One region of the Hahella sp. CR1 genome, then DNA from elsewhere that is predicted to be linked to it. Evidence: predicted binding sites of a transcription regulator. Region 1 holds the regulator's gene; each other region holds the start of a gene.
What was found. Region 1 encodes FNR, which switches genes on or off when oxygen is low (the NO sensors DNR and NnrR bind a similar motif). Its sites were predicted from a motif close to TTGATNTANATCAA; they were not measured.
Positions count from the first base shown of each region.

Region 1 (4,186 bases):
TGCTTAAGCACAGTACACTGAGGACGAAATATAACGCCTAGCAAATAAGTCTCCCAGGCGCTCTGATGATTGCTGACAACCACACAGCTCGTCTTTGGAATGTTCTCCAGCCCTTCGATCTCATAACGTATGCCACAGACAACACGCGCCCACCAAAGTGCGAACACATTAAACCGGGAGACGATGTAGTAACGCTTTTCAAAATTGACGTAAGGACCAATCAGCATCCCAACCAAAGATGTGATGATGACGCCCCAAGCATACCCAATGTAAAAAACGAAAGACCGAAATAGCTGAAATGCCTGCACTTTTGCCCGCCTTTTTTCAATGCCCGCAAAGGATATCAACTCCCCGCCCAAAGCTGCAATGAATGTTACCCCTCAACGCCCCAGAAACCCATTGTTTGAGGGATATTGCGACTAAAGTACACCCTCTCAGACAGCCACCCGCTCACCCCTTGATCAATATCAAGACTCCCTTTCGGGAGCTGGATACACTGAGCATGGAGAGAGGGGGGATCCACTTGCCAACAAGTGTGACAGCAGGCGCGCGCGCAAAATCGCTGACAATGATGGTCAAACGCGCGCAGATGTTTTCTTACCTGGTTGGAGACCCAATATGCCAGTTGGAAAGGTTGTCGAACAAGCGAAACAAAATGGGGGTAATGATAGCTGGGTTTATTTGCTCAACTCCCCCCCTAAAGAGTTCTCCAGTGAGAACTGGAGCGCCTTGGACGAGGGAGCCTATGAGGCGGATTATCGCAACAGCTCCCTGGCTCGATATTATGAGGGCGGGTTCGCATTGAGCGTTCAAGCGCCTTGCTTTAATACACTTGTCAGTGCGGAAAATTACGCCCGCCGACTCCCATCCATGAATGCTAATTTGCAGAAGTACATCGACTATGTCGTGAAAGAAGTGAGACTACTCAAGCAAAGCCTCCCCGTCGGCAGTCAGGTTAAGTACCTGCACTGGTTCGGCGATCTGGTCCGCCAGCTCACTCCCGCGGCGCAGACACAGGTGATGTACTATTTGGGCCGGGAGTTCAAACTAAACTTCGATACTGACGCCCGCCATGTCATCGAGCTGGACGCTCGCCCTGACTCTGAGGAAGCACTAGCCCTGATCAAAGGACTGGGCTTTAACATTGTCTGCATCAATGACCCTGGCGAATACGCACAGTCCTTCCCCATTGAGAGCCTTAAGAATTGGCTGCAGACCATTCGGGCGTTCGACTTCAAAGCCGTTTATCTGCGCCTGAAAGCGACTCCTGCGACCGTCAATGCACTATCGGAGCATCTTGAGGAAATTCTGACAGAGAGGCCCCAAGGCATCCTACTCTCCGGCCATAAAACGGAATCCGCCGGCACATCAGGTTTGGAGGCGGCGTTAAAAGATTTCAAGCGACGCATTAAGTCCGCATCGTTTATTCCGATCACGCAGGACTTTTTCGCACTACCCTGGACAGGCTTGATTAGTCAGGGAGTCAGTTGCTTACATGGCGTTGGGTTGGGCTCATTTTCTTACACCCCCCATTACCAGTTGCGCAACGCCACACAGTTGGACGACTACTACAAAACCCTGGACAACAACGAACTTCCTGCAAGAGCGATTCGTTACACTCAGACCCAGTTGTAACAAAAGGTGAAAACTATGTAAAAACAAAGGCGAGCGTAGGTTTTCCCTGTAAATTTCCCGTTGTAGGGATTTGCTTTTAAATAGCTATTGGCTATCCTAGAAGCCTCTTTAAGCAGTTTCACTCATCCAGCCACGAGGCAACCGATGGAAAGCAAGCATATAGCAACCTCCTCTCCTTTTAGCTTACACAGAGGCTGCCACGAATGTAATTTGAGCAAGCTTTGCATTCCTATAGCGGTCGGGGCTGAAGATATTGATCGTCTGGAAGAAATCATTCGCCAGGGCAAAATGCTCAATCGCGGCGAATATATCTTTGAGCAACACACCCCATTCCGCTCGTGCTTCGCAGTTCGTAGCGGCGCGATCAAAACATTCACTGTATCCGAGGAAGGCGAGGAACAGGTCACCGGTTTCTATCTGCCTGGCGAGATTATCGGTCTGGACAGCGTTAGCATGGAAAAATATTCCTGCTCCGCCGTCGCCCTTGAACGCACCAGCGTTTGCGAAATTCCTCTGGAAAAGTTTGAAGACCTTGCTTCAGACATCCCCAGCCTGCAGCACCACTTTTTCTCATTAATGAGCAAAGAGATTCAGGAGAGCAGGCAGCTTACCATGCTGCTAAGCAAAAACTCGGCTGAAGAACGCATTGCCTCGCTTCTACTGTCCCTGTCGACTCGCTTTAGTCGTCGTCGCCTGTCCGGCACAAACTTCAGACTCCCTATGCCTCGCAGCGATATAGGCAACTATTTAGGCCTGGCCGTCGAAACTGTCAGCAGGGTCATTACCCGCTTCCAGAACAATGGCATTATTAAGGTCCAAGGAAGGGAAGTTCAGATATTGCAATTGGACGAACTGCAGAAAATTCTTCGCCACGACACCAAGTGCATGGAGCACCAGAAGGAATCAGCCCTTAACGCTCGTTAACGGGTCTCTTCCAGGCAGTTTTCAGTCGGTTTTACGCCGCCACGCTGCTGACATTGCTCAATCAACGCCGGCAGATAACGACGCCAGGGAAGCTGCTTGACGCCAAAAGTGTTGCGCAGCTTGATACAACCTAACGCGCCATTCGCCGGAAGCGCCACCCCTGGCAATACATCAGCGCCCTTTTTCTCGATCAGGGCCTGCAACATTTCTTCCTGTCCAAATGCCTGCAGCACAATCGCTTTCAACAGTTCATAGTGGGTGACAGCTTCAGCGCCAGCATAATGGTAAACGCCCCATACCGAGATATTACAACTCAGCTGCTTGATAACAGCGTCTACGACTCTCGCCACATCATCCACCGCGACGGGAGTCAGCTGCATATCGGTGCTGGCGTTTAGGCGCTTCCCTGAAGACAGCGCGGAAAGCATGGTCTGCAGCCAGCCTTGAGCGCCAGCCTCCAGCAACCAACCCACCCTCAAGATCAGATGCTTGCTATAGTTTTCCTGGAGCCATTGTTCGCTCTGCAGCTTTGTCCGCCCAAACACGGAAAGAGGACGTCCTTTGTTGGCGGATATATAAGGGTTCTTTTTGACGCCATCGAAAACAAGATGACTGGAGAGATGAATAATCGGAGCCTTCCATAAAGCCGCCACCTCCGCTACCGCCTCACAAGCGGACACATTAACCTGATAGGCCAAATCCGGATGCTGCTCCGCCTTGAACAAGTCGGCCATCTCCGCAGCATGAACCACGAAATCCGCAGACGGCATCGCCCTCATTGCTCGCACGATCGCATCATTGGTCATGAGAAACTGCTCGTAGGGAACGCCTTCCACCGCTATGCCGCTCTGCTGCAAACGCTGAGCTATAGCCTTGCCTAATGGCGAATCGATTCCCGTCACGCAAACAATCACTCATGTACCCCTTAAATGTATCTCGTGGCCTTTAGCGCCCCTAGAATGCGGGCCGCCTGAAGATATTATGTTAACAATATTGGCTGCTTGACGGGATTTTCGCAAACCCGATCCCCAGGCTTTATCCCCATCATCCAGCTTAACGCTGCGCTTTAAACCCCTTCCGAGCGATTAAGGTATACCCTGGGTACACGAGAGGTCATGCCCGTAAATAAAGTATAGGAGATTGTTGACGCATATCCTGCAACCTCATCAGCGGAAACCGCCCCGCCCCACAGCTCTACCTCCGACCCAATACGCGCTTCTGGAATGTGAGAGATATCCACCGTCAACATATCCATGGACACCCGCCCAATAATCTTTGTCCGCTTACCGCACACGGCGACAGGCGCACCATTTTGCATTTGTCTTGGATATCCGTCGCCATACCCTACCGCAACCACTCCCATTCTTGTTGGGCCGTTCGCAGTCCAAGCGGCGCCATAGCCAATAGAGTCTCCAGCTTGCAGCTCCCGAGTAGCAATCAAGCGCGACTCAAAGGTCATTACCGGCTTCAAGCCAAATTCCGCCCCGGTCTTATCCGCCATGGGGGAGGCGCCGTACATCGCAATGCCCGGGCGCACCCAATCCAGGTGAGTCTCCGGATATTGCAACAAAGCAGCCGAGTTAGCCGAGGAGTAACTCCAGCCACCCGATCCCGCCGCCTGCATACC
Region 1 is NZ_JAPELK010000007.1:39,171-43,356, forward strand. Features, by position in the region: gene ONV78_RS17630 (lysophospholipid acyltransferase family protein) at 1-308, opposite strand, end outside; gene ONV78_RS17635 (hypothetical protein) at 619-1,635, shown strand; gene fnr (fumarate/nitrate reduction transcriptional regulator Fnr) at 1,780-2,559, shown strand; gene ONV78_RS17645 (sugar nucleotide-binding protein) at 2,556-3,473, opposite strand; gene alr (alanine racemase) at 3,626-4,186, opposite strand, start outside.

Region 2 (4,186 bases), on a different contig from region 1:
CGCGCCGCAGAGTTATCGGTAGAGCAGGGCGCCAAGGGGTTTGATGTCGAGAATACCCTGTGCTTCAAGGAATACCAGTTCGATAACGTGCCGGAGCAAAGCGCGTCCGGGCGTACTGTCACGCTGGCTTCGGCGGCGGGTCCTGTCTCGGTGCCGGTGGATGAACCCAACTTCCCCGGTTATACCCGCACCTTCGAGGTCAGGAAGTGCTTACTTAAAATCAAGTTGTTGCAGGATCTGGACGCCCCTGGCGAAGGGGGCGGCGCAAGTTGACGCTGTCGCATTCGTCACGGGTGAATAAAGGGTTGGCGGTGGTGATATGTCATCAATTGGAAATGGGAATGTTCCATAGTTAAATCATTTGACGTTTTGCCACTTTTGTTCCAGATTTGTATGCATTGTGCGCAGGCGCGAGAGCGGGCCTGCAACCGAATTAGCCAGCGGTTGGCTAGTCACTGACGATAATTGGAGCGTTTGGTTTTCGTCAGTGTGATTGCTACAGGCGCTCGTGACAAATAATGAGATGGTGAGATGAATATTTATGTTGGAAACCTGTCCTATCAGGTAACAGAAGACGATTTGCGGGAAGCGTTTGCGGCCTATGGCGATATCAGCAACGTCAATATCATCCGCGACAGAGATACCGGCCAGTCCAAAGGATTCGGCTTCGTAGAAATGTCCGATAACGGGCAGGCGGAAGAGGCGATTCAGAAGCTTAATGAAAGCAATCTGAAAGGCCGTAACATGAAAGTTAACGAGGCTCGTCCCCGGGAAGAAAAGCCAAAGCGTAATTTCAGACCTCGCCACTAATTTGTCATTGTAAGGAAAATAACCGTTCACCGGCTTAGCCGGGCGGCGATTTTTGTTCCTTACTGAGCGATGCTTTGTAGCAGCCGCTTCCGTTCGTCCTGAACGGAAATTGTGCCGCTAAGCGCGCCTTTGCTTTTCCAAACCCGGCCTTGCGCCGGGTTTTGGCGGTTTTCTTTGTATCGGTGAAAACGTCGGATCGTGGCTAATGTTTATTCTGCGTCAGCGGAGAAAAACAGCGTCGACGGATGAGACGGCTTAAATCCGAACCTCTGGAAGCGTAAAGCGGGTGAGCGCCAGGATCAGCGTGTCTGCGTACAGGCTTTCGCGGCTGAGCAACTCTCGGGTCAGCAGTCCGATTGCGCCTGTCTGTTGCTTGCTGTTCTGCGTTCCAAATAACCGGTCGTTGGCTTCTCCCAGCTCCATTCCCTGATCCATCATTTCGACGACGGCTTGCGGTAGCGGCAGCGCTGCTGAACGCGCGTAACTGATATCGTCCCCGTGTCCCACCGCCACCCAGGCGACCGCGAACAGTTGGGAGCGAATTCGGTCGACGCCGCCTTCAAAGCTCACCCAGTAGTCGGCTGAAGGGTGCGCTTCCCGCGCCGCCTGCACCCGGTTCAGGGCGCCTTGCAGGGTTTCGTCGTCGGTGAGGGGTTGAGACGCGACGCCGGATTCGGTTCCGGCGCCGACGCAGTGAATCTGCGAATCGGGAAAACAACGACCGAAGCCGTTGCGCGCCGCATTGACTTTAACTGGATTGACGGAGGCTACGATGACTTCCATAGACATCTCTCTGTTGCAACAAAATCGCAATTAATACTTGTTGGTTTGCGGCGAATCAAGCCATATATTCTGTTTAATGACATTCTTGCCAGGGAGAGCAATACCAGCCTGGGATACTACCGTAAGCATCGTGAAGGAGAGATTATGCAGCAGTCCCACATTAAGAACAGGTTGTCCGAGCAACTGTCTGAACTCATTACGCGTCTGGAAGACATCACCCGTGACCTCACCTCGGAGCATTCCGCAGACTCGGCGGAGCAGGCCCAGGAGCGGGAGAATGACGACGTGCTGAATGCGCTCAAAGTCGAGACGGAAATCGAGATCAATCAGGTGAAGAAGGCCCTGCAACGGCTACAGCAGGGTGAGTATGGCGTCTGTGTCGCATGCGGAGAGGAAATTCCCGAGTCCCGCCTGCAGGTGTTGCCTTTCGCAGAGCTGTGCGTCAGTTGCGCCAGCAAGTCTGAATAACCACTTCCCCAGTATTACTTCCTATGACTCCAGGCTGAACTGCTCCAAGGCGCGGTTCAGTTCTTCAGGAGGCAGTTTCATCATTTCGGATATTTGCTGGATCAGCTGACGATTTCCCGGATTAACCCGCAGACCCTGATGGAAGATGTCATTGGTGGTGAAGATGGCGTTGTCGATGATCGACATGATGGAGTGTTCCTGCTCTTCCGATAACCCCAGTGTATTCAGGGCGAACACCATTTGTTCGGCGGCGTTCTCGGTGGCGCTGATGATTTGGTCCGCCACGTCCGCGTAGCGCTTGTCGATCTCGTCCAGCACCGTCTCCGCTTTGGACGTCAGTTGTTTGAGAATCTCCACCTGAAGTTCCGTGGTGCGGCGGTCGTCCAGCGCTTTCACCCGGCTGTCCATGCCCTGCACCAGATAGAACAGATTGTCGCGCAGACGTCCGCAGCGTTTATCGTCACCCAGCGGCATGTTTTTCACCAGTAGCGACACCTGGTCGAAGTTGATGAACAGGCGGCGTCCGGCGGCATGCAGGCGCCCCGCGTCCTGAAAATGTCGCAGCAGACGGCTTTCCAGGTCTCGGGAGAGGCCGTTGGGCTCCATGTTTTTTTCTTCGAAGCGCCCGCGAATCTGCAGACTGCAGCGCACATCGTAATTATTCAGCGCCTGAAACAGGCGTTGTCCCAGCTCGTCGAAGTTATTGCAGTCGGCGGAATCCAGCAGGAAGTTGATATTGACGCCCATATCGCCGCTGTCAGTCATGGCGGACATGGCGACGTCGTGGGTGAACTGCAGTTGCGACTTGAGCTGTCTGTTGGCGATGAGATTGATGATGGCCTTGTTGATGCGGGCGATAAACTCTTCCGACGGCGTATTGGTGGGGATGACGTCATCCGCGCCGGAGTTGAACAGCGCAATGGTGTCTTCGACGCTGTTGTCGGAGGTCAGGCATATCAGAGGGGTGTCGCCGATCTGGGTGTCCTGGCGCAACATGCCGAGAGTCATTTGCGCCTCTTTCAGCGGTTGCTCCACACAGAGAATGATCGCATGCCATTGGCCATCGTTGATCTTTTCAATGGCGTCGTGCAGTTCGCTTTGTTGCAGTTCCAGTAGGCTCAGGCTGGCTGTCTGCAGGGGCTCGGGCAGCGAGCCTATGACCAGACCTGCGTATTTCAGACCCATATGAAACTCCTTGCCGATGATCCGTATTCCGCTTTTTCGCATGGTTATTCCAGAAGCATAGCGCATTTTTCCGGGTTGGCTGCGATGCGTCAGCGCTGATCCCGGGAACCCTGGTTTATTTTGATCAGGGTCTATTTTTTAAACGGCGTCGGCAGGTTGTTCTATAGTTATTAAATCCATTTCTAACAGCTTTTCTGGAATCCTATGCTTTCAATGTCACAGAACCTCATGGCGAAAGATCCAATCGTATTGGCTGCCCTGGGAACGGGACTGGCGACGCTTTGCGCGGGTTGGTTAACCTCGGGATTGCTCTCCGCCGGACTGTTCACCGTCTCCAGCCTGTCATTTTTCGCTTCCTGCCTGATTTCCGACGGCAAGCAGAATGAGAGTAAAGGAGAGGAAGAGCGACAGCGACAAAGCAGCGAGCGCGACTTTCAGAGCGCGGTTAAGGAAATCGACAATTACGCCAATGGGCAGTTGGCTTCCATCAGCTCGGATAATCGCGACCTGGCGGACACCATCAGCAATAACATCGAGTTACTGGGGCAGGCGTTCGTTTCTTTGAGTGAGTTGACCAACCATCAGAACGAGCTGGCCAAGGAAATTTTTGAGCGGATGAAGGGGAAAAAGAACGACGCTAAGAATCCAGTCAAAAAAGAAAAAATCGAGGACAACATCAGCATCGAGTTTTTCGCCAAATCCCTGGATCAGGTGATCGGAACCTATGTGGAGCTGCTGGTCAGCGTCAGTGAGAAAAGCGTGAATGCAGTGCATCGCATTGAGGATATGGTCACTCACATCGACCAGATGTTCTCCCTGCTGGGCAACATTCAGGAAATCGCCGACCAGACCGACCTGCTGGCGCTCAACGCGGCCATTGAAGCAGCGCGGGCGGGCGAGGCCGGACGCGGCTTCGCGGTGGTGGCGGACGAAGTACGGC
Region 2 is NZ_JAPELK010000001.1:26,541-30,726, reverse strand. Features, by position in the region: gene ONV78_RS00140 (hypothetical protein) at 1-273, shown strand, start outside; gene ONV78_RS00135 (RNA-binding protein) at 532-810, shown strand; gene yjjX (inosine/xanthosine triphosphatase) at 1,066-1,593, opposite strand; gene ONV78_RS00125 (TraR/DksA C4-type zinc finger protein) at 1,738-2,061, shown strand; gene ONV78_RS00120 (hypothetical protein) at 2,083-3,246, opposite strand; gene ONV78_RS00115 (methyl-accepting chemotaxis protein) at 3,451-4,186, shown strand, end outside.
Region 2: a site for FNR is predicted at 1,639-1,652, ahead of ONV78_RS00125 (TraR/DksA C4-type zinc finger protein). Genes of this name have one in related genera too.

Region 3 (4,186 bases), on a different contig from region 1:
TGCAGAGCGAAAACGCCACACAGGTGTCGGAGCAGGATTTCGCTGGAAAATACAATATCCTGTTTTTCGGGTACACCTACTGTCCAGATATCTGCCCCACCACCCTCGCCAGACTGAAGTCCGCACTGAGTAAACTGGAGGCCTCCGAGCAGCAGCGCATCAATATCCTGTTTGTCAGCGTCGACCCCAAAAGAGACGCGCCGGAACAACTCAAAGCCTATACCGACGCCTTCGGTTCGGAGTTTATTGGCCTTACTGGCGATATGGACGCGCTACAGACCCTAACGAAACGCTACCGGGTAGCGTTCGGTTATGGCAAGCCCGATGAAACCGGCAACTATGAGGTCTCCCACAGCTCCGCCGCATTCGTGTTCGACGCGGACGGCAAGGCTCGCCTGTTGCTGCGGGATGATCTCAGCGCAGACATGATCGCCAAGGATTTGGACCAGCTGCTCAAAAGCTGACCCTTATCTGCCGCAACCTGCCTCAGCGCAATAAAAAAGCGCGCCCTAAGGCGCGCCAAGATCAAGTTCCATCCCAGCTGCGTGAACGACGGGACGGAACTCCACTCCGCAGGAGTGACTCAGGAATCAAGGGTTATAAAACTCAGCGCCTTTACGCAGATAGAAGAACCAGTTCACCAGAACGCATACCGCGTAGAACACCGCAAAACCAATCAGCGCGTATTCCGGCGTGGCGGCTTTGATCTGCTCGCCGAACACCTGGGGAATGTAGAACGCGCCGTAGGCAGCCACTGCAGAGGTCCAGCCCAGTACGGGGCCCGCCTGTTCTTTCGGGAACACCATGGCGATGGTGCGGAAAGTGGAGCCGTTGCCAATGCCGGACGCCGCGAACAGCGCCAGGAACAAGATGAAGAAAGGCGCAAAGTACTCTTCAGGGGTCGCTGAGTTATAGGCCGCGCTCATGTAATAGGCGACCGCCAGAGCGCACACCACCATCACCAGTGAGCAAATCTGCGTGACCAGCGCGCCGCCGAATTTATCGGAGATCCAGCCGCCCACCGGGCGAATCAGCGCGCCAATAAAAGGCCCCATCCAGGCGTACATAAGTGCGCTGGGACCGTTGGGGTTAACGGTATTATGAGTCATAACCCCGTCCACCATCACATGGCTGTATCCGAAGATCACTTTGATCGCCAGCGGAAAGGCCGCCGCGTAGCCGATGAAGCTGCCGAAGGTCATGGTGTAGATAACGCTCATCACCCAGGTGTGACGATTGCCGAAGATACGATACTGACGATTCAGACTACTGCGAATCTGTCCCGGCAACAGCTTGAGCAGGAACACCGTGGCGGCGATGACGGCCACCAGCACCAGTTCTTTAGGGATGCCCCACCCTGCGCCGTTGGCGGACTCAGGCAACATCAGCCAGAGTCCGGCGATGGAAGTCAGGAATCCGATCAGCAGCATGAAGGTGATTTTGGAGAAGGAGCCGACAGGCCCGCCAATGTCCGGCGACACTTCATCGGTGCGAATATTGTTCATGCCGAACCAGCCAGCGAACGCCAGTGGAACCAGGAACAGTAGCCACACAAAGCCTGCGTTTTGAATCCAGGTTTCAGAACCCGCAGGAATCTTGCCGATTAGCGTGCCGGATGGATTGACCAGGGTCATGGGGTCGCCGCCGGCCGCACCAAAGGCTCCGAACGTCATGAATAACGGCACCAGTATCTGCATAGTGGTGACGCCGAAGTTACCCAGACCTGCGTTGAGGCCCAGCGCCAACCCTTGCTGTTTCTTGGGAAAGAAAAAGCTGATGTTGGACATCGAAGAAGCGAAATTGCCGCCGCCCAGACCAGATAGCAACGCCAGCACCTGAAACACCCATAGCGGAGTGTCTTTACTTTGCAAGGCGATGCCCGCGCCGACTGCAGGAATCATCAACAGCGCCGTGGTGAAAAATATCGTGTTGCGACCGCCGCACAAGCGAATGAAAAAGCTGCTGGGTATGCGCAGCGTGGCGCCGGTCAGACCGGAAATCGCCATCAATGTGAACAATTCCGACGCCTGAAACGGAAAGCCCAGATTTAACATCTGTACTGTGATGACGCCCCAGTACAACCATACGGCGAAGCCGCACAGCAAACTCGGAATGGATATCCACAAATTCCGATTCGCTACTTTCTTACCGGTTTTTTGCCAGAACCCGCTGTCCTCTGGATTCCAGCCAGCAGTGATGTCCGCCATATGCCTTACCTCTGCGTTGGGCCTGAATAATAATCTTCGGCTCAACTATCTTTATAAACAGACGGGGCGACAATGCTCCGGAGGGGGTAGCGTTTAAGACCGGGGCCGTATGGATGATCTGCTCACAAGCGACTTTAGATCGCGCTATCATTTTCTTTATTTTCATATAGTTAGAGCGATTCCCGAGAATCTGTGCAAGACTTTAGATACCCCCAATGAGGTAGACGAATCCGGCGCCAAAGCGGTAGGTCTTCGGTATGCGCAGCTCAGGGTCATCGTTGGTAAACCTGATATGGATCAAGTCCCTATCGCGCCGTCGCAGGGGCTTCTCTGAGTTCGTGTTATGCTGAAAACGTCAGATAACGCTGGCCGTATAAATGAAAAGAATGACAAGGTGAAGCTGAGATGAGCGCAAAAGCAACGATCATGATGGTGGACGACCACCCCCTGTTTCGCAAAGGCATCCGCCAGTTGATCGAAATGGAGGATGAGCTGGACATCGTCGCCGAAGCCAAAAACGGCGAGGAAGGGCTGGCCAAGGCGAAGGAACTGGAGCCTGATCTGATTCTGCTGGACCTCAACATGCAGGGCATGGACGGGTTGGATACCTTACGCGCCATTCGCGCCGCCGGCGTGGACTCGCGCATCATCATGCTGACAGTGTCCGATAACGAAGCCGATGTGGTGAACTGTTTCCGCGCCGGCGCTGATGGTTATCTGCTGAAGGACATGGAGCCGGAAGACATCCTGGAGAAAATCAAACAAGTGACGTTGGGTAAAATGGCGATCAGCGAGCGCTTGACGGAAATTCTCGCCTCAGCCCTGCGCAAACCTGTGGAAGCCGCCGATCCTTCCGCAACCCTGACCAGCCGTGAATATGAGATCCTCACCCGCATCGCGCAGGGACACAGCAACAAAGTTATCGCCCGCGATCTGAATATTTCCGACGGCACTGTGAAAGTCCACGTTAAGCACATTCTCAAGAAGATGGGCATGCGCTCCCGAGTCGAAGCGGCGGTATGGCTGGTGAATCGCAAGGCGTGACATTGCGGGCGCGCCACTCGTTTGAGTGATGTTCGCCCTTGGTTAATCGAAGACAATTTTCCTTCCAACAACAATAAATCATCAGGAAGGAAATCCATGAATCATTACAACTGGCGCGCTGCGATTGCCGCCGCCATCCTGCCGCCGTTATTGGGCGGATGCCTGGAAAAACAAACCCTGGTCGCCATTCCCGATGCGGAAAATATTCTGTTTACGGCGGACGGCCAATTACTGGTGACCGGGGGCAAAGGCATATACCGCATCGACACCCACACGGACGCCAATGGCGAGGTCGTTTACGTCCCCACGGAGCTTTCGCCCCCACAACTGGACAGCTGCAATTACACCGGTATGGCGCAACATGGCGACTGGGTGCTGACGTCCTGTGTGGAGACGCGCTGGCTGGTCATTCGCAACAATCACCTGCTGGCCGCCAATCTGAGTCGACCGGACTATCGCTTCGAATTCGTGACACGCAGGGATGATACACGGGACCCATTCGATGCGTTGGCGATCCCCAATGGCGTGGCCTTCGCCCCGGATGGCGCATTGCTGGTGGCGGATGAAAATTTCTTCGCCACTTCCGGCCTGACACGCATTACACTGGCGTTTCCTGAAGCCGGTTCCGCCGGAACGCCGCAAATCACCGGTTTCCAGCGGGACTGGATCGCGGGAGAGCACGGCCTCGGCTCCCCCAATGGCGTCAGAGTGGTCGGTGATCAACTATTCATCAGCGATGGCGACAGCGTGAAGCGTTTCCAGTTTGACGCCGACGGTTCCATACCCGCTCTGGTCACTGACCGCGACGGCAACTATCAAACTAATCTGGGCGTCACTCTCTGGCGGGAGCCCGGCGCGATCGTGGATGACATCATGCCTTATTGCGGCGGCGTCGCCTTGACCAGCTTTCTCAGCGGGCGCTTGCATTATGTCGC
Region 3 is NZ_JAPELK010000012.1:40,620-44,805, reverse strand. Features, by position in the region: gene ONV78_RS24525 (SCO family protein) at 1-464, shown strand, start outside; gene ONV78_RS24520 (antiporter) at 591-2,207, opposite strand; gene narL (two-component system response regulator NarL) at 2,613-3,251, shown strand; gene ONV78_RS24510 (hypothetical protein) at 3,348-4,186, shown strand, end outside.
Region 3: a site for FNR is predicted at 2,495-2,508, ahead of narL (two-component system response regulator NarL). Genes of this name have one in related genera too.

Region 4 (4,186 bases), on a different contig from region 1:
CTGGATCATGTTCATGATCATTCTGTTCTGGCTGTCCCGGCGCACCCTCCGCAACTTTTCCGGCCGGGGCGGCGCCTTCGATTTCGACAAGCGGCTGGAGACCCAGTTTGTCTGCCAGAAGCCGGACACCACGTTCGATGAGGTCGCCGGACAAACTAACGCCAAACGGGAAGTACAGGAACTGGTGGAATACCTGCGCGATCCGGACCGCTTCCACCGCGTCGGCGCCTTGGCCCCACGAGGCGTCTTGTTGATGGGGCCGCCCGGCACCGGTAAAACGCTGCTGGCCAGAGCCCTGGCCGGAGAAGCGGGCGTCAATTTCTATCCCATGTCCGCCTCTGAATTTATTGAAGTCTTCGTCGGCGTCGGCGCGTCGCGGGTGCGCCAGTTATTCAAAACCGCCAAAGAGACCGCCCCCAGCATCATTTTCATTGATGAGCTCGACAGCGTCGGCCGCACCCGGGGCGCAGGCTATGGCGGCGGCCATGATGAAAGGGAGCAGACCCTGAACCAGATTCTCGCGGAGATGGATGGTTTCGCCGGGCACGACGCCGTCATCGTATTGGCAGCCACCAATCGCCCGGACGTACTGGACCCGGCGCTGATGCGCCCCGGTCGCTTTGACCGTCACGTCACCCTGGATTTGCCGGATCAGGAAGGCCGCGTCGCGATTCTCAAGGTTCACGCCAAACGCATTCCTCTGGCGGACGACGTCAATCTCCCCCAGATCGCAGCGGGGACGCCAGGGTTCTCCGGCGCAGATCTGAAAAACCTGATCAACGAAGCCGCCATTCAGGCTGCGCGGGAAAATCGGGATCATGTACACAGTCTGGATTTCGATATCGCCCGGGATAAGATCATTATGGGCGCGGAGCGCACTCTGATCATTCCGCCGGATGAGAAGCATCGTCTCGCCGTACATGAGTCAGGGCACACCTTGGTGGCCTATTATCTGCCCAATACCGATCCGCTGTACAAAGTCTCCATTGTCCCCCACGGACGCAGTTTGGGCGGCACCCATCAAATGCCCTTGCAGGAGCGGCATACTTACCCGGAAGAGTATCTGCGCGACAAGCTCGCTGTGATGCTGGCGGGGCGCATCGCCGAGCGTGAGTTGCTGGGCAGCGTCAGCACCGGCGCTGACGATGACATTCATCAGGCGACGGGGCTCGCCCGCGCCATGGTCAGTCGTTGGGGCATGTCGAAAGAGGTGGGGCCAGTGGATCTGCGCGACAGCGAAGAACATCCTTTCCTCGGCCGCGAAATGGCCCAGCCGCACCACCACAGCGAGTTCTCAGCGGAAATCATCGACAAGGCCGTGCGCGAGCTGCTGGTGTCCTCGGAAACCATCGCGGCCGAGCTGATTCGCACGCACCGGGAAAGGCTGGACAAACTGGTGTCATTGCTGGAGCGCTCAGAGACGCTGCACAAGGCGCAGATAGACGAATGCCTGCAAACCGGGGCGTCGTAACGCCCCGAGTGGGACCGCTGGCGAGAATTCGCCAGGGAACCGCTGAAAAACTACCTGCGGCGGCGCCAATGTTGTTCAGAGGTGCGCTAGTCGCCTTTGATTTCCACTTCCCTGCCTTTCACCGTGACTTCGCCGGCCTTGGGCACTTTCAACGTTAATACGCCGTTCTTGAAGTTGGCGTACAAACGCTCGCCATCGGCGTTGTCCGGCAAAGTGAGGATACGCATAAAGCTGCCGTAGCTGCGCTCCACGCAGTGATAATCCTCTCTTTTTTCTTCCGACTCATGCTTCTTTTCGCCGCTGATGGTCAGCCGTTGGCCGTCCAGACTGACTTTTACGTCGTCTTTGGAGACGCCCGGCAGCTCGACGCTGATGCTGTAGAACTCCTTGCCTTCGGAAATATCCAGATTGGGCTTCAGCAAGCCCGCCCACTCCCTGCCCAGGCCAAATTCCGGCAGTTCGGGATATTTAAAGGAGTGCAGCATGTCATCGAAAAGGCGATCCATTTCCTGGCGGAACCTCGCCATGGGATAGTTACTGGATTGACGTGAACTGACAGGGACTTCGCTCGCTGTTTTACCTTCCTGGTGCAGCCAGTTCCAGGGAGACCATTTCTTCAGGTTCATATCGACCTCCTCGCTTTTCTTTCCATGGATAAATGCGTCGCCGACGCGCCGTCAAATGCGGGCGTCGACTCAGACACAGTGTAACGCTGCGAGGTGTTCTGGGGTGCTGAAGGCAGGTTGAATCTTGATGGAGATCAACTGGTTTTTAGTCGATTAATCACTATCAAATCCCGCGCTGAGCGCAATCTTTTATAACGTCCCAGTAAGAAAAAATGCCACTTCCATCAAAGCATTAAAGCCCTCCCGCAGAACGGGCGTCTACGGGAGAACGATTATCTTCATTTATACGAAGGTGTCCGCCACCAACGTCGGCTTGGCGGGATCAAAACGTACGACGCCAGTATGGGCGTCCATGGCGGTGGCGTGGCTGACGACCACCCAACCACTGTTGCGGTAGTACAGAAAGTTAAACGCCACAGGAAGATTAAGGCCAGGCAGATTGTCATTGCCATACTGACTGAAATCGAAGACCGAAATGACGCTGGGCGTCACGGCGCTGATCAGGTTATTGACGCCGACATTGCCGGGATGCTGGTGGTGATAGACGCGAAAGTAAGCGCCGCCAAGAGGCGATTCGGTAATGAAGAAGGCGCAACCGTTCATCGCTGCGGTAAACACGAATCGATGCTGAGGATTATGCCTCGGCACATCGACAAATCCCGGCAGTCCCGCGCCGTTGACATAGGGACACCAGTAGCCGGTCAACGCGCTGTCATTCGCAGGGTGGTCGTGGATCACCGCAAATCTGGATTGACGTCGGCCGCCCACTGGCGTCGCGGCGGGCTGTAAATCGAAACTTCCCATTTTCGTGTACGGCAACAGGTCCACTGCGGCCCTTTCAGCCATGGATACGCCCTGCGGATTGTTATTGCGCCTTTGGATATGCTCATCGAACCAGCGATGATTGATCGTATTGTTGTTCAGAAACGCAATGGGATCGCTTATGAACTGGGTATTGCGGTTATCCACGTTACAACTCCTTGATATGGCTGAATATAAGCTCACTGCACAATACAAGCCCAAGCGCCTGGACGCCATCAAACCCGCCATTAAAAATTCATCATGTCGCCGTCATTTTCAGAGCGTCCGGTAAAGCGCCTACTCCAACAGCGCCATGTGATCTTTCACCGCCGCCGCAAGCCCGCCCTGAGTTTCATATCGCTCTTTCACGCACACCTCATACGCTCTACGCATTTGCGCCGCGCAACGATGCGCCGGCATACGTCCTTCGCCGGTTCCCAGACCGGGACATAAGAGAGAGCGAATCTGACGGCCGCCCGGTGCGTTCATTTGATTGTGACGAATCACCGCTTGCAGCACCGCCTTGAAAGCCAGATACGCATTAGCGGTATGCGAAACGTCCATAGGAACGCGCATGGTGGGAGCGGAAATGAGGAAAGGAATACTTTGATGATCGGTTTCAACAACAATCGCCTGCCCAACGGGGATCTCACCGAAAAACTCAGACTCCAGCGTCTGACGTACTTTCGCTTCCAGCTCCCAACCAAAGTGTTGACTGTATTTGAGATCCAGACCGCCGTCCATGTAACCGAAGCTGTTGGCGGGACTGACGATAGCGTCGGCGACCTGTTTCAGAATATCGCCATCGACGACTTCTACATTCGCCAGCCCATCAAACTGGCGTTTCCAGGCGTAAAACAGATCCAGACTGTACGCCACTAATTGAATGGTAAAAATGCAACCTCCTTTAGACGACCCAGTATGGGCCGCAAGGGGGTGGAATGTAGACGATCAGCCGCAACAAGTCACCACAGATTTCCACTCGGCATATTCTCCAGGTCCTTGGCGCGCTTCAGGTGCTCCAGCAAGGCGAACAGCTTCTTGTTAACCGCCTTCTCCAGCACCCAGCGTTGTCCGCCGTATAAAATCACCGGGCAACTGTCGGACCAGTCGTAGACATAACCGCAATGGGAACAGGCGTGAGGCCAACGCACATGGTAAATGGACTCGGGCATCTGGGTCAGATAGTCCCGCAACTCCGGGTGATCGTCAGTGGCCCGCAATACGCCCAGCCAGCACTTCTTACAGCGCCACTCTTCCAGCTCAGCTCTGATGGGTTTTCTCTTTC
Region 4 is NZ_JAPELK010000012.1:7,912-12,097, reverse strand. Features, by position in the region: gene ftsH (ATP-dependent zinc metalloprotease FtsH) at 1-1,471, shown strand, start outside; gene ONV78_RS24385 (Hsp20/alpha crystallin family protein) at 1,558-2,097, opposite strand; gene ONV78_RS24380 (hypothetical protein) at 2,380-3,066, opposite strand; gene ONV78_RS24375 (macro domain-containing protein) at 3,196-3,777, opposite strand; gene ONV78_RS24370 (hypothetical protein) at 3,864-4,186, opposite strand, start outside.
Region 4: a site for FNR is predicted at 2,222-2,235, ahead of ONV78_RS24385 (Hsp20/alpha crystallin family protein). Genes of this name have one in related genera too.